3 regions of the Mesorhizobium sp. WSM2561 genome follow, and region 3 is predicted to be linked to each of the others. Evidence: predicted binding sites of a transcription regulator. Region 3 holds the regulator's gene; each other region holds the start of a gene.

What was found. The regulator HrcA, encoded in region 3, represses chaperone genes, less so after heat shock. The targets are predictions, from matches to a motif close to GTTAGCACTCNCNNNNNGNGAGTGCTAAC.
Region 1: the regulator HrcA is predicted to act here: its motif matches at 1,462-1,490, upstream of groES (co-chaperone GroES).
Region 2: the regulator HrcA is predicted to act here: its motif matches at 3,818-3,846, upstream of M727_RS0120940 (co-chaperone GroES).

The regions. Positions count from the first base shown of each region.
Region 1 covers NZ_AZUX01000015.1:199,056-205,208, reverse strand. Annotated here, with positions in the region: partial or broken gene groL (chaperonin GroEL) at 1-1,050, opposite strand, end outside; gene groES (co-chaperone GroES) at 1,116-1,412, opposite strand; partial or broken gene M727_RS0114710 (transcriptional regulator) at 1,787-2,086, shown strand; gene M727_RS0114700 (cytochrome-c peroxidase) at 2,557-3,600, shown strand; gene M727_RS39155 (thermonuclease family protein) at 3,740-4,576, opposite strand; gene aepX (phosphoenolpyruvate mutase) at 5,284-6,153, shown strand, end outside.
Region 2 covers NZ_AZUX01000024.1:86,606-92,758, forward strand. Annotated here, with positions in the region: gene M727_RS0120900 (MurR/RpiR family transcriptional regulator) at 1-67, shown strand, start outside; gene M727_RS0120905 (ribokinase) at 98-988, shown strand; gene M727_RS0120910 (Hsp20/alpha crystallin family protein) at 1,308-1,844, opposite strand; gene M727_RS0120915 (Hsp20 family protein) at 1,903-2,367, opposite strand; gene M727_RS0120920 (hypothetical protein) at 2,620-2,832, shown strand; gene M727_RS0120925 (DUF982 domain-containing protein) at 2,963-3,211, shown strand; gene M727_RS0120930 (usg protein) at 3,334-3,621, opposite strand; gene M727_RS42400 (hypothetical protein) at 3,608-3,763, opposite strand; gene M727_RS0120940 (co-chaperone GroES) at 3,998-4,315, shown strand; gene groL (chaperonin GroEL) at 4,374-6,002, shown strand.
Region 3 covers NZ_AZUX01000072.1:4,764-10,916, forward strand. Annotated here, with positions in the region: gene M727_RS38390 (caspase family protein) at 1-754, opposite strand, end outside; gene hemW (radical SAM family heme chaperone HemW) at 948-2,111, opposite strand; gene rdgB (RdgB/HAM1 family non-canonical purine NTP pyrophosphatase) at 2,108-2,770, opposite strand; gene M727_RS0131545 (VOC family protein) at 2,770-3,180, opposite strand; gene rph (ribonuclease PH) at 3,188-3,904, opposite strand; gene hrcA (heat-inducible transcriptional repressor HrcA) at 4,040-5,155, shown strand; gene M727_RS0131560 (hypothetical protein) at 5,237-5,434, shown strand; gene cysK (cysteine synthase A) at 5,739-6,153, shown strand, end outside.

The sequences.
Region 1 (6,153 bases), on a different contig from region 3:
CTTGATCTGGGCGACGCGGCCCTGGATCTCGGCCTTCTTGCCGGCACCGTCGACGATGGTGGTGTTCTCCTTGGAGATCGACACCTTCTTGGCGCGGCCGAGCATGTTGAGGCCAACATTCTCGAGCTTGATGCCGAGGTCTTCGGAAATGACCTGGCCACCGGTGAGGATAGCGATGTCTTCCAGCATGGCCTTGCGGCGATCACCGAAGCCCGGCGCCTTGACGGCAGCGATCTTCAGGCCGCCACGCAGCTTGTTGACGACCAGCGTGGCCAGGGCCTCGCCTTCGACGTCTTCCGAGATGATGACCAGCGGCTTCGAGGTCTGCACGACGGCTTCGAGGACCGGCAGCATCGCCTGCAGGTTGGAGAGCTTCTTCTCGTGGAGGAGGATGTAGGCGTCCTCGAGATCGGCAACCATCTTGTCGGCATTGGTGACGAAGTAGGGCGAGAGATAGCCGCGGTCGAACTGCATGCCTTCGACGACTTCCAACTCAGTCTCGGCGGTCTTGGCTTCCTCGACTGTGATGACGCCCTCATTGCCGACCTTCTGCATCGCTTCTGCGATCATCGAGCCGACCGAAACATCGCCATTGCCGGCAATGGTGCCGACCTGGGCGATCTCCTCGGAGGTCTTGATCTTCTTGGCGGTCTTGCCCAGAGCAGCGACCACTTCGGTGACGGCCAGATCGATGCCGCGCTTCAGGTCCATCGGGTTCATGCCGGCGGCAACCGACTTGTGGCCTTCCTGGACGATCGACTGCGCCAGAACGGTCGCGGTCGTGGTGCCGTCGCCGGCAATGTCGTTGGTCTTCGAAGCGACTTCGCGGACCATCTGCGCGCCCATGTTCTCGAACTTGTCTTCAAGTTCGATTTCCTTGGCGACGGTGACGCCGTCCTTGGTGATGCGCGGGGCGCCGAACGACTTGTCGATGACGACGTTGCGGCCCTTGGGGCCGAGCGTGACCTTCACCGCGTCGGCGAGGATGTTGACACCGCGCAGCATGCGCTCGCGGGCGTCACGGGAGAATTTTACGTCTTTTGCGGACATGGTTAGCTCCTGGCAGGGCTTCAATCGAGCCCGAAAATGAGATTCAGGTGAGGGTAGGGCCGATATCAGCCGATGATGCCCATGATGTCGGATTCCTTCATGATCAGAAGGTCCTCGCCACTGAGCTTGACTTCGGTGCCCGACCACTTGCCGAACAGGATGCGGTCGCCGGCCTTGACGTCCAGCGGGACCAGCTTGCCAGCTTCGTCGCGGGCGCCGGACCCGACGGCGATGATCTCGCCTTCCTGCGGCTTTTCCTTCGCCGTATCCGGGATGATGATCCCGCCGGCAGTCTTGGATTCGGATTCGACCCGGCGAACGACCACACGGTCATGAAGTGGGCGGAATTTCGATTGTGCCATTTTGGATTCCCTGGTGCGGATGTTGAACGGTTCCCGTTGCCGGAGTGCGATTAGCACTCACCGAGGCCGAGTGCTAACAAGGGGGTGGATAGGCGGTTGGCGGTTGCAAGTCAAGGCGCGAAGAACGGTGAAACCGAGCCGAAGGGACGTGAGCTGAGGGCCTATATCGTTCTTCAGAAGGAGCAGGAGTATAGGCTCATTTCTTGCATCTATACCCACACAGAGGCGGCGGCGGTCAGTGGGGGGATCAAGCCCGTTCACAATGCAATCGACAAACGCGTCGTCGTACTGTGCCTTGCACTGTTTCTCGGTTTTCGGCGTGATGCGGTTCTCGTGTTCGATGAGGGACGATCGGCGGATGTTTCCCGCCAATCGTCAAACGACGCCGCTTGCGCCGAGGGACGGATCTTGAAGTCAAGCTCACTGCGGGTGAGTTCAACCTGCTCATGGCCTTCCTCAAGAACCCAGGCCGGGTGCTTTCGCGCGAGCAGCTTCTGAAGGCGACCAGGGTCTATGATCAAGAGGTCTATGACCGCAGCATCGACGTGCTGATCCTGCGCCTTCGCCGCAAGCTGGCATACCGCTCGACCCTGCAGTATATCCGAACAGAGCGCGGCGCGGGCTATGTTTTTGAGAGCGCCGTGGACGTTGAGGAGCTAAGGACGCGCCGCTAAGGCGGCCGCCTTCCTCTATAGTCTATCACGTGCTTCACCAACCACTCAGCGTATGTGGTTCTCAAGGAGGGTTGCCGGGCACGCGCGACTATCTTGCGTGCCTGGCCGGCTAGCGTGGCCGACTTTGCGGGCGATAGACACCGAGAAGCTCGTCCGCAGGGCGCCCGACCAGAAACGTTAGCTGATGCTTGCGCGCGTGGCCGTTGTGGCAGCCGCGGACATAGATCGGGTGGACCGGTGTCAGCATACGCCGGGCAACACCCATTGTCGGGTTTGTCCGGCCCACGACGCTGCCATGTTCGATTTGCGCCCGGCTGGGGCCGAAAGCCGTTGGCACATTTGTCCGAGTTTCTGCCTACGTCTTTGGCTCGATTTTTGCTCGGTGCTGCCGAGGACGCGCCCCAACCCGCTGGTGATGGGAAGCCGCTCATTTGGCGCACAGTCTCGGGTTTGGAAGAGGAGAGGCTTGTTTGGCGATTGGCTGGAACTTTCGGTATGCTGCACTCGGATCTTTTCTGCTCACCTCAATGGCGATGGGGCAGGACAATCTGCTCGACGAAGCGAAATCGCTGTTCAGCCCCGTTCCCAAGGACCCGCCTGCCCTTGAGGGCAACCCGGCGACTGCAGAGAAGGTCGAACTGGGCAAGATGCTCTATTTCGAGCCGCGACTTTCGGAGGCGCAGAACATCAGCTGCAACACCTGCCATCAAATCGGGCGCGGCGGCGCTGATGGCCGCCCCACCTCAATTGGCTTCAATTGGCAGCGCGGCGGCCGCAACGCGCCAACTGTGCTCAATTCAGTGTTCAACACCACTCAGTTTTGGGACGGTAGAGCGATCGACCTGACGGAGCAGGCCGGCGGGCCCATCGCCAACCCGATCGAGATGGGAAGCACCCCTGAGCACGCCGTCGACCAGCTCAAGGGCATACCCGGCTATGTGGAGGCATTCCGCAAAGCCTTCCCAGATGAAACCGATCCTCTCGACTACGAGAACATCGGGAAGGCGATTGCCGTCTTCGAGGCGACGCTGACCACGCCCAATGCGCCGTTTGATCGATATCTCGAGGGTGACGAAAAAGCGCTCACCGTTGAAGAGAAGAAAGGCCTCGGGCTTTTTATCGACAATGGGTGCACATCTTGCCACAACGGCGTCAATGTCGGCGGCGGTATGTACGCTCCTTTTGGCCTGGTCGAGAAGCCCGGCTGGGGCTTCCTGCCGCCCGACGATGAAGGTCGCAAACAGGTGACAGGGGAAATTGACGACCAATATGTCTTCAAAGTCCCCAGCTTGAGAAACGTCGAACTCACTGCCCCGTACTTCCATAGCGGCCGTGCGTGGAACCTCGAGGAGGTGGTGGCGGTGATGGGCACCACCCAGCTTGGCACCCGATTGGCCGCTGACGAAGTCTCCAATATCGTCGCCTTCTTGCGGACACTAAGTGGAGACCAGCCGCAGGTAACTTACCCGATCCTGCCGCCAAGCGTCGCCACGACACCTCGGCCAGCGCCGTGATCGCATGAGTTTGGTGATGCGTTGATTGCCAGCCGCCGTTTGCCTCCGCGACCGGCTCTCTAGGACGCCTTTACCGCGAGTTCAAAAAGCGCGACGGCCCGAGCCGGTCGCCAAGTCACAGGCGACGAACGAGCTTTCCCTAGCAAACCGATTCGCAGGGGATACCGTCCTTGTCTCGGTCCAACTTGCCTCCCCATGAGCAGTTTGTGAGAAACCAGTTTGCTTCATCACATGAGCTGATTTGAGAACATATCCGCCGCGGCTCGCACGAATAGCCGCTCTGCGCGAGCAGCCTGCGGCTGACGACGCCTCGTGGTTGGCCTGACGGCGCCACGCCATCTGCATGCTCCGCTCGCCACTCCCAAGGCGCCTTAAACTTGCCGGCCCACATGCCGACCTTCGCCGCTTCCGCCTTCACCTGCTGCAGTGCGTACGCGCCGTGGCTGTAGCGGGGCCAATCCAAGGCCTGGCCGTGCTCGATCATCCAAGCGGACAAGCCGGCACCATCGGAGCGCTGGCAGTCGCCGACAAACCGGTCATAGCGATCCCAGGAGACGAACGAGCAGTGAACTGGCTTCGAGGTCGTCAGGAAGGCCTTCAACGCTTCGGTGGCGCGGCGCCCGCAGGGATATTCGAACCCTTTCGCGTCGTCGCAATACTGCTTGCTCTCCGGCGCATCGACCCCGTTGAGGCGAATGCGCTGACCGTGGATCTCAATCGTGTCGCCGTCGACGACGGAGGCGACCCCGGCGATCGGTGGAGGGCTCGGGCGGGTCAGATTCGACAGACTGATGTCGGACATGCGGTCGCTGTGCTGCATGGCCGACTGAACGGCTAACGCGCCAGCAGCGGCCATAGTCACAAAGATCAGCCGCAGTGGAATGGCTGCCCAACGGCGTGCGCGTGACCGCTTGGCACCGGTGCGCTGTCGCCACTGGTCAGACCGATAGTCGTGCCGTGATCTATCCAAGCCCATTCTCCCCCGAGGGAAGAATGCGTCGGTCAGAGCAGAGAGTCCATAGTTGCGCCGTCTCGACCCATTGCGGGATGGAGGTCGGTGCCATCTATGGCACCGGCGGCGCACGACCTCGGCTCACTCGCTTGGCGCTTGTTCTTTATTGAATGGCCTCTTTAGCGGCCAATTGCCGGAACCCTGCGCACCAAAAGCGGAAGTCCTGATCCCGACCAGCAAAATTCGCTTCCAACGCGCAATACGCTGCGGCAGTCGCAGCTTCCTGCCCGTAAAGCGCGATCGCGGCGCTGACAGCTCGTCCAGGATCGGTCAATGTTGCCAGCGTCAAAGTGCTTGCGTTGCGAGCATCTGAAGGCATGGCCCATCATGGCATGTGGGTGTCAACGCGACAAACCCGAACGGCTGTGGAGTTTTTCGTCAATCCGCTCGCTCGGCCCCGAATGCATCGCCGCCATCAATCCCAAGGAAGCCAGACGATCAAGACGAACCGCGGACGCGCAGTTTCCTTTGCCCGTTTCCGGCGCGCCAGCGATGTGAAACGTTTCAAAAATGAAGCATATGTACATCTTTATGAAATCGAGAACGCACGAACGTTACTGATGCTTCATCTTATCTTAACTTGACGAATATTGCTGAACCGCCATTATGAATGTTTGGAAGGGGAAGGGATGATGATGCACAGTGGTGTACCAAAGCAGCCTACGCAAAATATGGTTTCCGCCGGACGGGCCGGCGAAAGTTTGCTTCAACTGATCACAGCCAGCGAGCTCACTTTTGCTATGGAAGGGCACGACGGTCTCTCGGCTGCGATCGTGGAGCGCGCGGGCTTCAAGGTGCTTTGGGCGTCAGGCCTGTCGATCTCATCAAGTCTCGGCTATCGCGATGCGAACGAAGCCTCCTGGTCCGAGGTTGTCAATGTTGTAGAGCGTATGGCAGATGCTGTGCAGATTCCGATCCTGGTCGACGGCGACAGCAGATTTGGAAACTTCAACAATGCCCGCCTCATGGCCAGCAAACTTCGCCGATGTGGCGCAAGCGGCGTTTGCCTCGAAGACAAGGTGTTTCCAAAGATGAATTCGTTCGTGGGGGACCGACACCCCCTCGCCGAAACCGCGGAGTTTTGTGGGCGGCTCAAGGCGATCAAGGACCGAATTCCGGATCCGGAATTCGTGCTGGTCGCGCGTATCGAGGCGCTAATCGCCGGCCGTGTAATGGATGAGGCGCTGGCGCGCGCTTATGCCTACGCCGAGGCGGGCGCTGATGCCGTCCTCATCCATTCCTGCAGGTCCGACGCGGAGGAGATCTTCGCCTTCACTCGCGCCTGGCAGAACCGGCTTCCAGTCGTCATCGTACCCACGAAATATTACCGCACGCCGGTCTCCGCGTATCGCGCCGCAGGGATCTCCATGGTGATTTGGGCCAACCACAACTTGCGCGCCGCCACTGCTGCCATGCGCCACATTTGCGATCGGATCGTTCGGGAGGAAACCATCGCCGGTATCGAGAGTGAGGTGGCAACGCTGGACGAAGTGTTCGAGTTGCTCAAATACGAGGAACTGGCTGCGGCCGAAGAGAGATAT
Region 2 (6,153 bases), on a different contig from region 3:
GGAGCGCAATCTCGGCCGCACGATGTCGGCGGTGACCTCGAAACGCCGGGACAAGGGCGGCTCATGAAGGATCGGGACACATGAAAGATTGGAACACATGACAGCTCCGCTGGTCACCGTGTTCGGCAGCCTGCATTACGACATCATGGTCGAAGCGCCTGACCGCCCGCGCAAGGGCGAAACCGTGACCGGCCATGCCTGGCAGCCGAAATGCGGCGGCAAGGGCGGCAACCAGGCGGTCTCGGCGGCGCGGGCCGGCGTGCGCTCGGCAATGATCGGCGCCGTCGGCGATGACGATTTCGGCCGCGCGCTTGTCGGCAATCTCGCGCGCCGCGGCGTCGACAGCCGCTTCGTGCGGGGCGCACCTGGCGCCGGCTCGGGCATGAGCGTGGCGATCTTCGACGCCGGCGGCGATTATGGCGCGGTGATCGTCTCGGGCAGCAATCTCACCTTGGGCGAGAAGGACATCGTGGCCGCGACCGAGATGGTTGCGCAAACGGCGGTGCTGCTGCTGCAGAACGAGGTGCCGGAAGCCGCCAACATTGCCGCAGCGCGGGCGGTGAAGGCGCATGGCGGCCGCGTCGTGCTCAACGCCGCCCCCGCGCGAAAACTGTCCGGCGAATTGATCGCACTCACCGATATCGTCATCGTCAACGCCATCGAGGCGGAATTTTTGGCCGGCGTTGCGGTCGTCGATACGCTCGAGGGTGCTGCCGAGGCGGCACGCATGCTGATCGATTTCTACCCGGCGGCGATCGTCACGGCCGGCGGGGAGGGCGTTGCCTATTGCGGCCGCGACGGCCAGGCGTTCGCGCGGGCCGCCCTTCCGGTGAAGGTGGTCAGCACCCATGGCGCCGGCGACGAGTTCGTCGGCGCGTTCGCGGCAGGCCTTGCCCGCGGCCATCGGGTCGAGGCCGCACTTGCTGCCGCCAACGCCGCCGCGGCCTTGCTGGTCGCCACGCCGGAACGGCAGCGCGAGGCGATTTGAGACGGGTGGCTGCCGCCTCCGCCCGCGATCGTGACAGGTGACAAGAAGCGGATGGGGAAGGACTTTTCGCTCGGCTCCGACAGGCCGATAAAGCCGACAATTGATACGAAAGCCCGCCACCCCAAGGGATGACGGGCTCCGTAGCCTGTGCGCCAGGAACGCCACGGTAGCGACGCTGCTACTCAATGCTCCGTAGATACTCACTATGCGGCCTTCGCACCGTCAGGCGCATCGGCCAAACAAATGAAGCCCGCGCCTTTGGCGGGGAGCGCGGATCTGCGCAGCCGGGCGCGGCTGGCGCGTCCGGCTGCCCATGTCGTCAGTGCTTGCTCTTGCCGGGGCTGGCGGCACTGCCACTGATGGCGATGCGCTTGGCTTTCGTCCGTGCGCGCTCCGTCTTGGGCAGCGTCACGGTGAGCACGCCGTTATGGAAGGCGGCGTTCACCTTGTCCTCCTCGACCTCGTAGCCGAGCGGGATGCGGCGCTCGAAGCGGCCGTAGAACCGCTCGGAGAACTGCCTGTCCTTGTCCTCGGTCTCGGAGCGCTTCTCGCCACGCAGCGTCAGCACGCCGTCATCGAGCATCACCTCGACGTCCTTTTCGTCCATGCCGGGAATTTCCGCGGTCACGCGGATCTCCTTCTCGCCGTCGGCGATTTCGACGCTCGGCCAGCTGCCGCGCGCCGACGAAAATCCGCTGAGCATCGGCATGCGCGTTTCGAAGCCGCGGAAGGCGTCGTCGATCAGGCGGTTCATCTCGCGATGCAACGCCATGAACGGGTCGCGGTCCTCGTCACGATAGAAGCTGGGAACCGGACTGTTCTCCCGGCCCCAGGGTATGAGATCACGAATAGCCATTGCTGTTCTCCTTTCTCGACTGGTTGTGTCAAAGGCGAACGCCAGATATCGCCTTCGCTCAGGCGGCCTGCTTCGGCTTCTCGACCTGTCCGGCCTTCGGCGCGCCGTCTTGCTTGGCGATCGTGATGCGACGCGGCTTCATCTCTTCGGGCACTTGGCGCACGAGGTCGATCGTCAGCAGGCCGTTGTTGAGCGAGGCGCCGGTGACCGTCATGTGATCGGAAAGCTCGAAGCGCCGTGTGAACGGGCGCACCGGAAGGCCGCGATGGAGATATTCAACCTCGTCCTGTTCCTTGCGCTCGCCAGAGACGATGAGAAGGTTCGGCTCGTGGCTGATGTCGAGATCGTTCTCGGAAAAGCCGGCGACGGCGATCCTCACCCGATAGGGGTTCTCGTCGCTTCGCTCGATGTCATAGGGCGGCCAGGTTTCGACTGCCTGAGGCGCGTTTTCCAGCAGGTTGAAGATGCGATCGAAACCGATGCTCGACCGATAGAGCGGGGAAAAGTCGAATGCGGTTCTCATAGCTACATCCTCCGTGGAGCAACATAGTACGAGGGACGCCAAAGAGCTTGGCGCTCCCTGGGTTCTGCCGGTCCCATTCGGCAACCGGCAATTTTCATTTGGTTATTGTCAGGCCGAAATCAAGACCCAGATTCTGTCCCGCTGCCAGAATTTTTGTTGCCGGATTGTACTGGCCCCGATTGTGCTGGCAATGCCAGTTTCAACCGTCGTTTGAGGGTCGCGCCGGCACGCCGCATGGAGGACATCATGACCATGACACGCGACGACATCATTTCGGTGCTGGGCCCGGTCGACGACGCCGTCATCGCCGACATCGCCTCGACCGGCGCGACGATCGAAGAGTTGCGCGAGGCCTTTGCCTGGGTTGGCGCCGATGAGGCGCTGGTCAACGAGGGCCGCCCGCTGCCGTCGGCAAGGGTGGCGACGCTGATCGGGCTTCTCGAACCGCCGGACGACGACATATAGCGCCGGGTTTCGGCAAGCAGACTGGGAGACGGGGGAGGTCTTGAAGCGTGCAGCCATACGAACCATCTCGTCAGTCGGGCGCCGATCGGGCCGCCTTCCTGGTTATTCTCAAAAAGAAAAGGAGGAAGTGATGAACGACGTCCCATTTTCCGAGCCGATCACGCTGAAGCTCCAATCCGTCGGAGAGCGCAAGGTCGCCAGCAGCTGGGAAGCCATCGAATGCATGAAGCAATGGCCGGACCGAGCGCGCGGCCGCAACTGGCGCGCAGCCTATCGCGCCTGCCGCGACGCGCTCGACGGTTGGCGCACCGCCCGCGAGGCGCGCACCGCCTTCGTCAAGGCGGCGCGCACCGCCGGACTGCTGGTCACGGGACGTTAATCCACCCGAATATCAATCCACCTGAACGCCAATGAACCTGAAGCCGGGGAACCTGAAGCCGGGGCGGAAGCGCTGTGCTGCAGAGGCGGCGCCTTTCATGAAAAGCGCCGCCTTTCATCATCTCACTGCAGCGTAATGACGCCGTCCACCGCCCGCCATTCGGAGGGCTGGATCAGACGGTGATGGGCGACGCGCACGGAATGCAGCGGGCCCTCGATCTCACGTTCCCAAAATTCGAGGAAATGCTTCAGCGTCGGGAAATCCGGGGCGATGTCGTATTCCTGCCAGATGAAGAGCTGCAGCAGGTCCCGATGGTCGGGAAGACGATAATGGATCTCTGCCGTCGTCAGGCCAAAACCCTGCATCTGGAGCTGGAATTCGTTGCTGACCTGGAACTCATTGCCGACCATGGCCGTCTCCTTTCCGAACGATCGGACGTCCATCCTCCGCATGCAAAAACGCCTCCGCTTCCTCATCGGTTCCGGCCGCCAGGCAGACGGTGCCGGGATCGACAACGCTGTCGGAAGGTTGCGCCCCGATTTCAAGCGGCATCCGTCGTTTCAAATCCTGGAATAGCGCCATTATTACAGTGCGTTATTACGGTGCGTTGGCACTCGGCAACGGCGAGTGCTAAAATTTTGTCGGCGTCCTCTTGAAAGGCTGGATAGGCAGACTAATTCGATAGGCGCGTGATGCCTGAGCGGGGTCGCGCACCGTCGCACCGACCCACTGGTCGCCTGCGAAGGGAGGTCCAAGAAAATCTGTTTGTCCCATGAGGAGAACGACATGGCGTTCCGTCCATTGCATGACCGTATCCTGGTCCGCCGCATCGAGGTCGACGAGAAGACCGCGGGCGGCATCATCATTCCTGACACAGCCAAGGAGAAGCCGCAGGAAGGCGAGGTCATCGCCGCCGGCCCCGGCGCGCGCGACGATAGCGGACAGTTGCAGCCGCTCGACGTCAAGGTCGGCGACCGCATCCTGTTCGGCAAATGGTCGGGCACCGAGATCAAGCTCAACGGCGAGGACCAGCTCATCATGAAGGAAAGCGACGTGCTGGGCGTGATCGAATTGACCGACCAGATAAAAAAGAAGGCCGCCTGAGTGGGGCCTGAACAAGCAATCAGTCAACGAAAAGCTGCCTATTTGAAGGAGTTATCCAATGGCTGCCAAGGATGTGAAATTCCATACCGAAGCCCGCGAGAAGATGTTGCGCGGTGTCAACATCCTCGCCGACGCGGTGAAAGTGACGCTCGGTCCCAAGGGCCGCAATGTCATCCTCGACAAGTCATTCGGCGCCCCGCGCATCACCAAGGACGGTGTTACCGTCGCCAAGGAAATCGAACTTGAGGACAAGTTCGAGAACATGGGTGCGCAGATGGTGCGCGAGGTCGCCTCGAAGACCAGCGACGTCGCCGGCGACGGCACGACGACCGCTACCGTTCTGGCGCAGTCGATCGTCCAGGAAGGCGCCAAGGCGGTTGCCGCCGGCATGAACCCGATGGACCTGAAGCGCGGCATCGACAAGGCGGTCGACGCCATCGTCGCCGAACTCAAGGCCAATGCCCGCAAGGTGACAAGGAACGACGAGATCGCCCAGGTCGGCGCCATCTCGGCCAATGGCGATGCCGAGATCGGCCGCTTCCTCGCCGAAGCGATGCAAAAGGTCGGCAATGAGGGCGTCATCACGGTCGAGGAGGCCAAGACCGCCGAGACTGAGCTCGAAGTCGTCGAGGGCATGCAATTCGATCGCGGCTATCTCAGCCCTTATTTCATCACCAACCAGGACAAGATGCGCGTCGAGCTCGAAGAGCCCTATGTGCTGATCCACGAGAAGAAGCTGTCCAACCTGCAGGCCATGCTGCCGGTGCTCGAAGCCGCAGTGCAATCGAGCAAGCCGCTGCTGATCATCGCCGAGGATGTCGAAGGCGAGGCGCTGGCGACGCTGGTCGTCAACAAGCTGCGCGGCGGCCTGAAGGTTGCAGCCGTCAAGGCGCCGGGTTTTGGTGACCGCCGCAAGGCGATGCTGGAAGACATTGCCATCCTGACCGGCGGCACGGCAATCAGCGAGGATCTCGGCATCAAGCTTGAAAACGTCACGCTGGAGATGCTCGGCCGCGCCAAGAAGGTGCTGATCGAGAAGGAGAACACCACGATCGTCGACGGTGCCGGCCGCAAGGACGAGATCCAGGCGCGCATCAGCCAGATCAAGGCGCAGATCGAGGAGACCACCTCCGACTATGACCGCGAGAAGCTGCAGGAACGGCTGGCCAAGCTCGCCGGCGGCGTCGCCGTCATCCGCGTCGGCGGCTCGACCGAGGTCGAGGTCAAGGAGCGCAAGGACCGCGTCGACGACGCCATGCACGCCACCCGCGCTGCGGTCGAGGAAGGCATACTGCCCGGCGGCGGCGTGGCGCTGCTCAGGGCGGCGAAGGCGCTTGACAATGTCGCCGTCGACAATCCCGACCAGAAGACCGGCGTCGAGATCGTGCGTCGCGCCATCGAGCAGCCGGTGCGCCAGATCGCCGAGAATGCCGGTGCGGAAGGTTCGATCATTGTCGGCAAGCTGCGCGAGAAGACCGAATTCGGCTATGGCTGGAACGCTCAGACCAACGAGTTCGGCGATCTCTACGCGCAAGGCGTGATCGACCCGGTCAAGGTGGTGCGCGCCGCTCTGCAGGACGCCGCGTCGGTCGCCGGCCTGCTCGTCACCACCGAGGCGATGGTGGCCGAGAAGCCGAAGAAGGAAGCTGCCGCACCGGTAATGCCCGGCGGTGGCATGGATTATTGAGGCGCACTTCCCTTCTCCCCTTGTGGGAGAAGGTGGATCGGCGCGTTAGCGCCGAGACGGGGTGTTGGACGGAATGAGGCGTCGGTAATAGTGCCCATCCCAGCATTGACTCCGCGTAGCGTCAAGCTGGAGCACCCCTCATCCGTCGCCT
Region 3 (6,153 bases):
GGGCAATGAAAATTTCCCTGCCAGGCAGCGATCCATACGTGAATGGTTCCTGCTTGCCGCCTGTCGCGGCCAGAACAGTGTCGCGAACCTTGCGGAACACGAATTGGATGTCTACCCCGGGTTCACCCAAATGCGCCAACAGCCCTGCAGTGTAGGGACTGTTCCGTCCCGCTCCATCGAAAGCGGTTGTACCTTCCTTCGCAGCGTACCCGACCAGGGTTCCGGCTGCCGGTTCAATCGCAGCCAGGCCTCTGCCGATGGAACGCGTTGCATATGATCTTCGCATGGCCGCGATAAAAGGGTTGTCCCGGCAAGCATCAAGTAGAACCACCCGCACGCCGGAGACACGGGACAACGCGTTCATCACCAGATCCAGCGGGATTGCCTCAAACTCGACGTCGGAATCAGCGCTCAGGCTGACATCTGTAGGAACGAGAAAATTTCTATTCTCAACCTCAACCCCATGTCCCGCGAAGAAGATTATTGCGAAATCAGCACCTTCCGCCTCGCGACCGAACTCCTGCAGAGCTTTCCTGAACGCGGTATGGTCCAAGTCTATTTTGCGAGATACTTTGAACCCTACCTTTGAGAGCAAGGCCGCCATGTCAGCAGCGTCATTGTTCGGATTGGGAAGTCTAGCGACCCGTTGATAGCTCGAATTGCCGATCACCAGCGCAACGCGTTTTTCAGCCCACGCCACCTCCAGCCCGCCGATCAGAGCAATGACAGCAAGCGCGATGTTGAAGAGGCGCATTTTAGCCCCGTGCTCTGCTTCAGCCGCATATTAGCGGCGCCCGACCGAAGCTTGACCAGTCAGGCCCACGCTTGCAAGTAATTATCGGCTGCGGATGGCAGTGGGATGCCATTCGGCTAAGCAAGCCGAAATTTCCAGCATCCTTGCGTGAGCCGACAAACTGTCTGGGACAGGCCAGCTCCTGGCCCAAGCTTTACCGCGCCAGATCCGCCACCACAGCGTCCAGCACGATCATGCCGGCCGGCGTGGCGCGCAGGCGGGCATTGCCGATCGGCGCCACCAGCCCCTCGCCCTGCAGCATCGACAGCCGCGCCGTCGACAGGCCGCGGCCGGAAAACGCTTCGTAGCGGGAGAGGTCGATGCCCTCGGCCAGCCTCAGCCCCATCAACAGGAACTCGTCGGCCTCTTCCGAGCGCGTCAGGATCTCGCCGCCGGTGACACCATGGCCCTTGGCCTCGACCAGATTGGCCCAGGTTTCCGGCATTCGTTCGGCGATCGTCACCACGCGACGGCCGTTTTCGACAAAGCGGCCATGCGCGCCGGGACCGACGCCGACATATTCGCCATAGCGCCAATAGGTGAGATTGTGCCGGCTTTCGGCACCTGATCTGGCGTGGTTGGAAATCTCATAGGCCGGCAGCCCATGCGCGGCGGTGATCTCCTGCGTCAGCGCATAGAGATCGGCGGCATGGTCATTGTCGGGAATAGCGAATTTCCTGGCCGCATGCAGCGCGTGGAACGGCGTGCCTTCCTCGATGGTCAGCTGGTAGAGCGACAGGTGGTCGGCGGCGTGGCCGATCGCCTGCTCGAGCTCCGCCTGCCACGCTTCCGGTGTCTGGCCGGGCCGGGCGTAGATAAGGTCGAACGACAGCCGCGGGAAAATCTCACGCGCCAGGCCAATCGCATGCAGCGCTTCGTCGACATTGTGCAGCCGCCCGAGAAAGCGCAGATCCTTGTCGTTCAGCGCCTGCACGCCGAGCGACACCCGGTTGACGCCTGCCGACCGGTAGCCGCGAAAGCGCTCGGCCTCGACCGAGGACGGGTTGGCTTCCAGCGTCACCTCGATGCCGGCAGGCACTGTCCAGTTCTTCGCCACCGCGTCCAGCACCGTCGCAACGGTTTGCGGCTTCATCAGCGAAGGCGTGCCGCCGCCGAGAAAAATGCTGGTCACCTCGCGCGGTCCGGTGCGGTTGCGCATCGTCGCAAGCTCGGTCTCGAAGGCGCGCGCAAAACGCTCCTGGGCGACCGGCTGGTGGCGGACATGGCTGTTGAAGTCGCAATACGGGCACTTGGCCGCGCAGAACGGCCAGTGCACGTAGACGCCGAAACCGGGGCTGCGGTCGAGCAGCATGGTCATTTCACCGCCGATCGCGCCAAATCCAGTCTGGCCTGCGCGAATTTCTGGAAGGCGCGAGCGCGATGCGACAATGCCGTCGGCTGGCCGGGCTTCCAGCCATGTTTCTCCTCTGCGGTCATCTCGCCGAAGGTCTTTTCGAAACCGTCCGGCACGAACACCGGGTCGTAGCCGAAGCCGAGTTCGCCGCGCGGCGGCCATACCAGCGTGCCCTCGACTTCGCCGCGGAAATATTCGGCCGCGCCGTCGGGAAAGGCCAGGCAGATGACGGCGACGAAGCGGCCCTTGCGCTGCGCTGGATCAACCGCGCCGACTTCCTGCAACGCCACTTCGGCTCGCTGCATCGCCATGCCGAAGTCGCGGGCCCCGTTCGGCGCCTCGGCCCAGTTGGCGGTGTAGACGCCGGGCGCTCCGCCCAGTGCATCGACACACAGGCCGGAATCGTCCGACAATGCCGGCAGGCCTGTCGCCTTGGCGGCGGCAAAGGCCTTGATATAGGCGTTCTCCTCGAAGGTGGTGCCGGTCTCGTCCGGCTCCGGCAGGCCATATTCCTTGGCCGACTTCGCTTCTATGCCGAACGGCGCCATCAGATCGGCGAATTCGCGCAATTTGCCTGCATTGTGGCTAGCGACAACGATCTCATGTCCATCAAGCGAATGCATCAGATGCCCCAGATTCTTGGTTCGGCGAATTCGATCGAATTGCCGGAGGGGTCGCGAATATAGATCGAGCGGCCACCCTGCGGCCATTCGAACTCGCTTTCGATGGCGATTTTCTTCTGCTCAAGATGAGCCTTCCAGCGCACGATCTCGTCCGCGCTCGCCGCAAAGCAGAGATGGCCGTCGCCGACCGTGCCGTGCGGCGGCACTTTCAGCTTGGCATCGGGCGCCGGCGGCACCCTGGTCGCCTCGGCGTTGAAGATGAGCAGCACTCCGTCCCCGCAACGGAAGAAAAGATGCCTGCCGTCGACCTTGCCCAGCAGATCGAGCCCGAGCACATCGGTGTAGAATTTTTCCGCGGCATCGAGGTCGGTGACGTAGAGCGCTGATTCGAGGATGGCGGAAGGAGTCATGACAGGGTTAAGCTACAGCCATCTGCTGCAGGCTGACCAGTCGCGTAATACCTTTCTTGGCCAATTCCATCAGCGCCGCAAATTGCTCTTCCGAGAAAGGCTCGCCCTCGGCCGTGCCTTGTATCTCGACAATGCCGCCCTTGCCGGTCATGACGAAATTGGCGTCGGTGCCGGCCGATGAATCCTCGAGATAGTCGAGGTCGATGACCGGCTGGCCGTCATGGATGCCGCAGGAGATAGCCGCGACATGGTCCTTCAGCACCTTGGCGACGCTGGCCATCTGCCGGGCTTCCATCCAGCGCAGGCAGTCGTAAAGCGCCACCCAGCCGCCGGTGATCGAGGCGGTGCGCGTGCCGCCATCGGCCTGGATCACGTCGCAGTCGACGGTGATCTGCTGCTCACCCAGCGCCTGCAGATCGACCACTGCGCGCAGCGAACGGCCGATCAGCCTCTGGATTTCCAGCGTGCGGCCGCCTTGCTTGCCAGCCGAAGCCTCGCGGCGCATGCGCTCGCCGGTCGAGCGCGGCAGCATGCCGTATTCCGCCGTCACCCAGCCCTTGCCGGAATTGCGCATCCAGCCCGGCACCTTTTCCTCGAGGCTGGCGGTGCACAGCACGTGGGTGTCGCCGAACTTCACCAGGCACGAGCCTTCCGCGTGCTTGGAGACGCCGCGCTCGAAGGAGATGGCGCGCATTTCGTCGAATTGGCGTTTGGAAGGGCGCATTCAGGCTTCTTTCTTGTCGTTTTAGGAGTCGTGGCCGGCTTGTAGCCGCACGCGACGAGAGGCGCAAAGGAAAATGGACCAGTTGCGCGGGCGCGGCCGATGTCTATATCCTTGGGCCGGAGGTATTTGGCTCGAATGACCAAGGCAGTCGATCCCGGTTCCCAGTCGGCGGCAGCGCTCCAATCCCCCGCGCTTCAATCGCCCGCGCTTCAATCGCTCGACATGCGCTCGCGCGACATCTTTCGGCGCATTGTCGATTCCTATCTGAAGGACGGCGAGCCGGTCGGCTCGCGCAGCCTGTCGCGTATCCTGCCGTCTTCGCTGTCGCCGGCCACCATCCGCAATGTGATGAGCGATCTCGAGCATCTCGGCCTGATCTACGCGCCGCATATCTCGGCCGGCCGATTGCCGACCCAGGCCGGCCTGCGCTTCTTCGTCGATGCCTTCATGGAGCTTGGCGATCTCTCCGACGAGGAGCGCCGCACCATCGAGGCGCAGGTGCGCGCCTCCGGCTCTGGTGCGACGCTGGAGCACATGCTCACCGAGGCCAGCCAGATGCTGTCCGGCATGTCGCGCGGCGCCGGCCTCGTGCTTGCCGCCAAGAACGAGGTGGCGCTCAAGCATATCGAATTCATCCAGCTCGAGCCGAACAAGGCGCTGGCCGTGCTTGTGTCGCAGAACGGCGACGTCGAAAACCGCGTCGTCGACCTGCCCGCCGGCATCACCGTCTCGCAACTGCACGAAGCCTCGAATTTCCTCAACGCCCATATCCGCGGTCGCACGCTGGCCGAGGCGCGGGTCGAGATCGCCCGCATCAAGGAAGAGACCAGGGCCGCCCTCGACACGCTGTCGCAGGATTTGGTCGAGAAGGGCCTTGCTGTCTGGGCAGGCGCCGAGAGCGGCTTGCCGGCGCGTCTCATCGTGCGCGGCCGCGCCAATCTGCTGGAAAATGTCACCGCCCAGGCCGACATCGAGTTGCTGCGGCATTTGTTCGAGGATCTGGAGACACAGGACGGGCTGATCCAGCTTCTCGACCTCGCCGAGGAAGGCTCCGGCGTGCGCATCTTCATCGGCTCGGAAAACAAGCTGTTTTCGCTGTCGGGCTCGTCGCTGGTCGTGGCGCCCTATCGCGACAAGGACGCCCGCGTCATCGGCGCGCTCGGCGTCATCGGCCCGACCCGGCTGAACTACGCACGCATCGTGCCGATGGTCGACTATACCGCGCAGCTTATTTCCCGCATGCTGCGATAATGCATGTCGCCCAAAAAACCGAAGCGCGTCGCACGGATCCTTCCAACGCGACACGCTTAAGGGAACCTCAAGGAGAAAAAAATGGCGCTGGAATCATTCAAGGCTCAGATCAGCCTGTTGCTCGAGCAGATGATCAACCAGCCCGAGGATCAGCATGAAGTGCAGGAGCAGTTGCGCGAAAAGCTGGGGGAGATGCGCGCCATGGGCCTGCCGCTGCCGGCCGATCTCGTCGCGCTGGAAAAGCGCCTCGACGACGATTTCTACGCCGCCGGGAACTGACCCCGAAAGGTGCAAGGACGGCTAGCCGACCGGCGAGCTTGAGGATCTCGTGACCGGCTTCGTCGTCTCCGGCGACGCGGTCTGGGGCCGACCGGCAAGTGATGCGGTGCCCGGAGGACGGCGGCGGTTGCATCTGGCCGCCACTTGCGGGCGAGGATGTATTCAGCATGCGACCCGTCGGATATTTTCAAACGGCAGACTAGCTTGCGCGGCCGAAGGCTTTATCCTGCCTGGTCGAGACTTAGTTGCCTGACTCACTTGATTGCCTGACCCTTGCCCATCTGACCTCTTGGGAGCGAAACCAATGAACAAGCCCGCCACCACCGTGCCTGTGCCCGGCCGCGGCCGCATCTACAATTCGATCACCGAGACGATCGGCGACACGCCGCTGGTGCGGCTCGACAAGTTCGCCGGGGAAAAGGGCGTCGTCGCCAATCTGCTGGCCAAGCTCGAATTCTTCAACCCGATCGGCTCGGTCAAGGATCGCATCGGCGTCTCGATGATCGAGGCGCTGGAGGCATCGGGCAGGATTGCGCCCGGCAGGACCACGCTGATCGAGCCAACCTCGGGCAACACCGGCATCGCGCTCGCCTTCGCCGCCGCCGCCAAGGGCTACAAGCTGATCCTGACCATGCCGGAAACCATGTCGGTCGAACGCCGCAAGATGCTGGCGCTGCTCGGCGCCGAACTGGTGCTGACCGAAGGGCCGAAAGGCATGA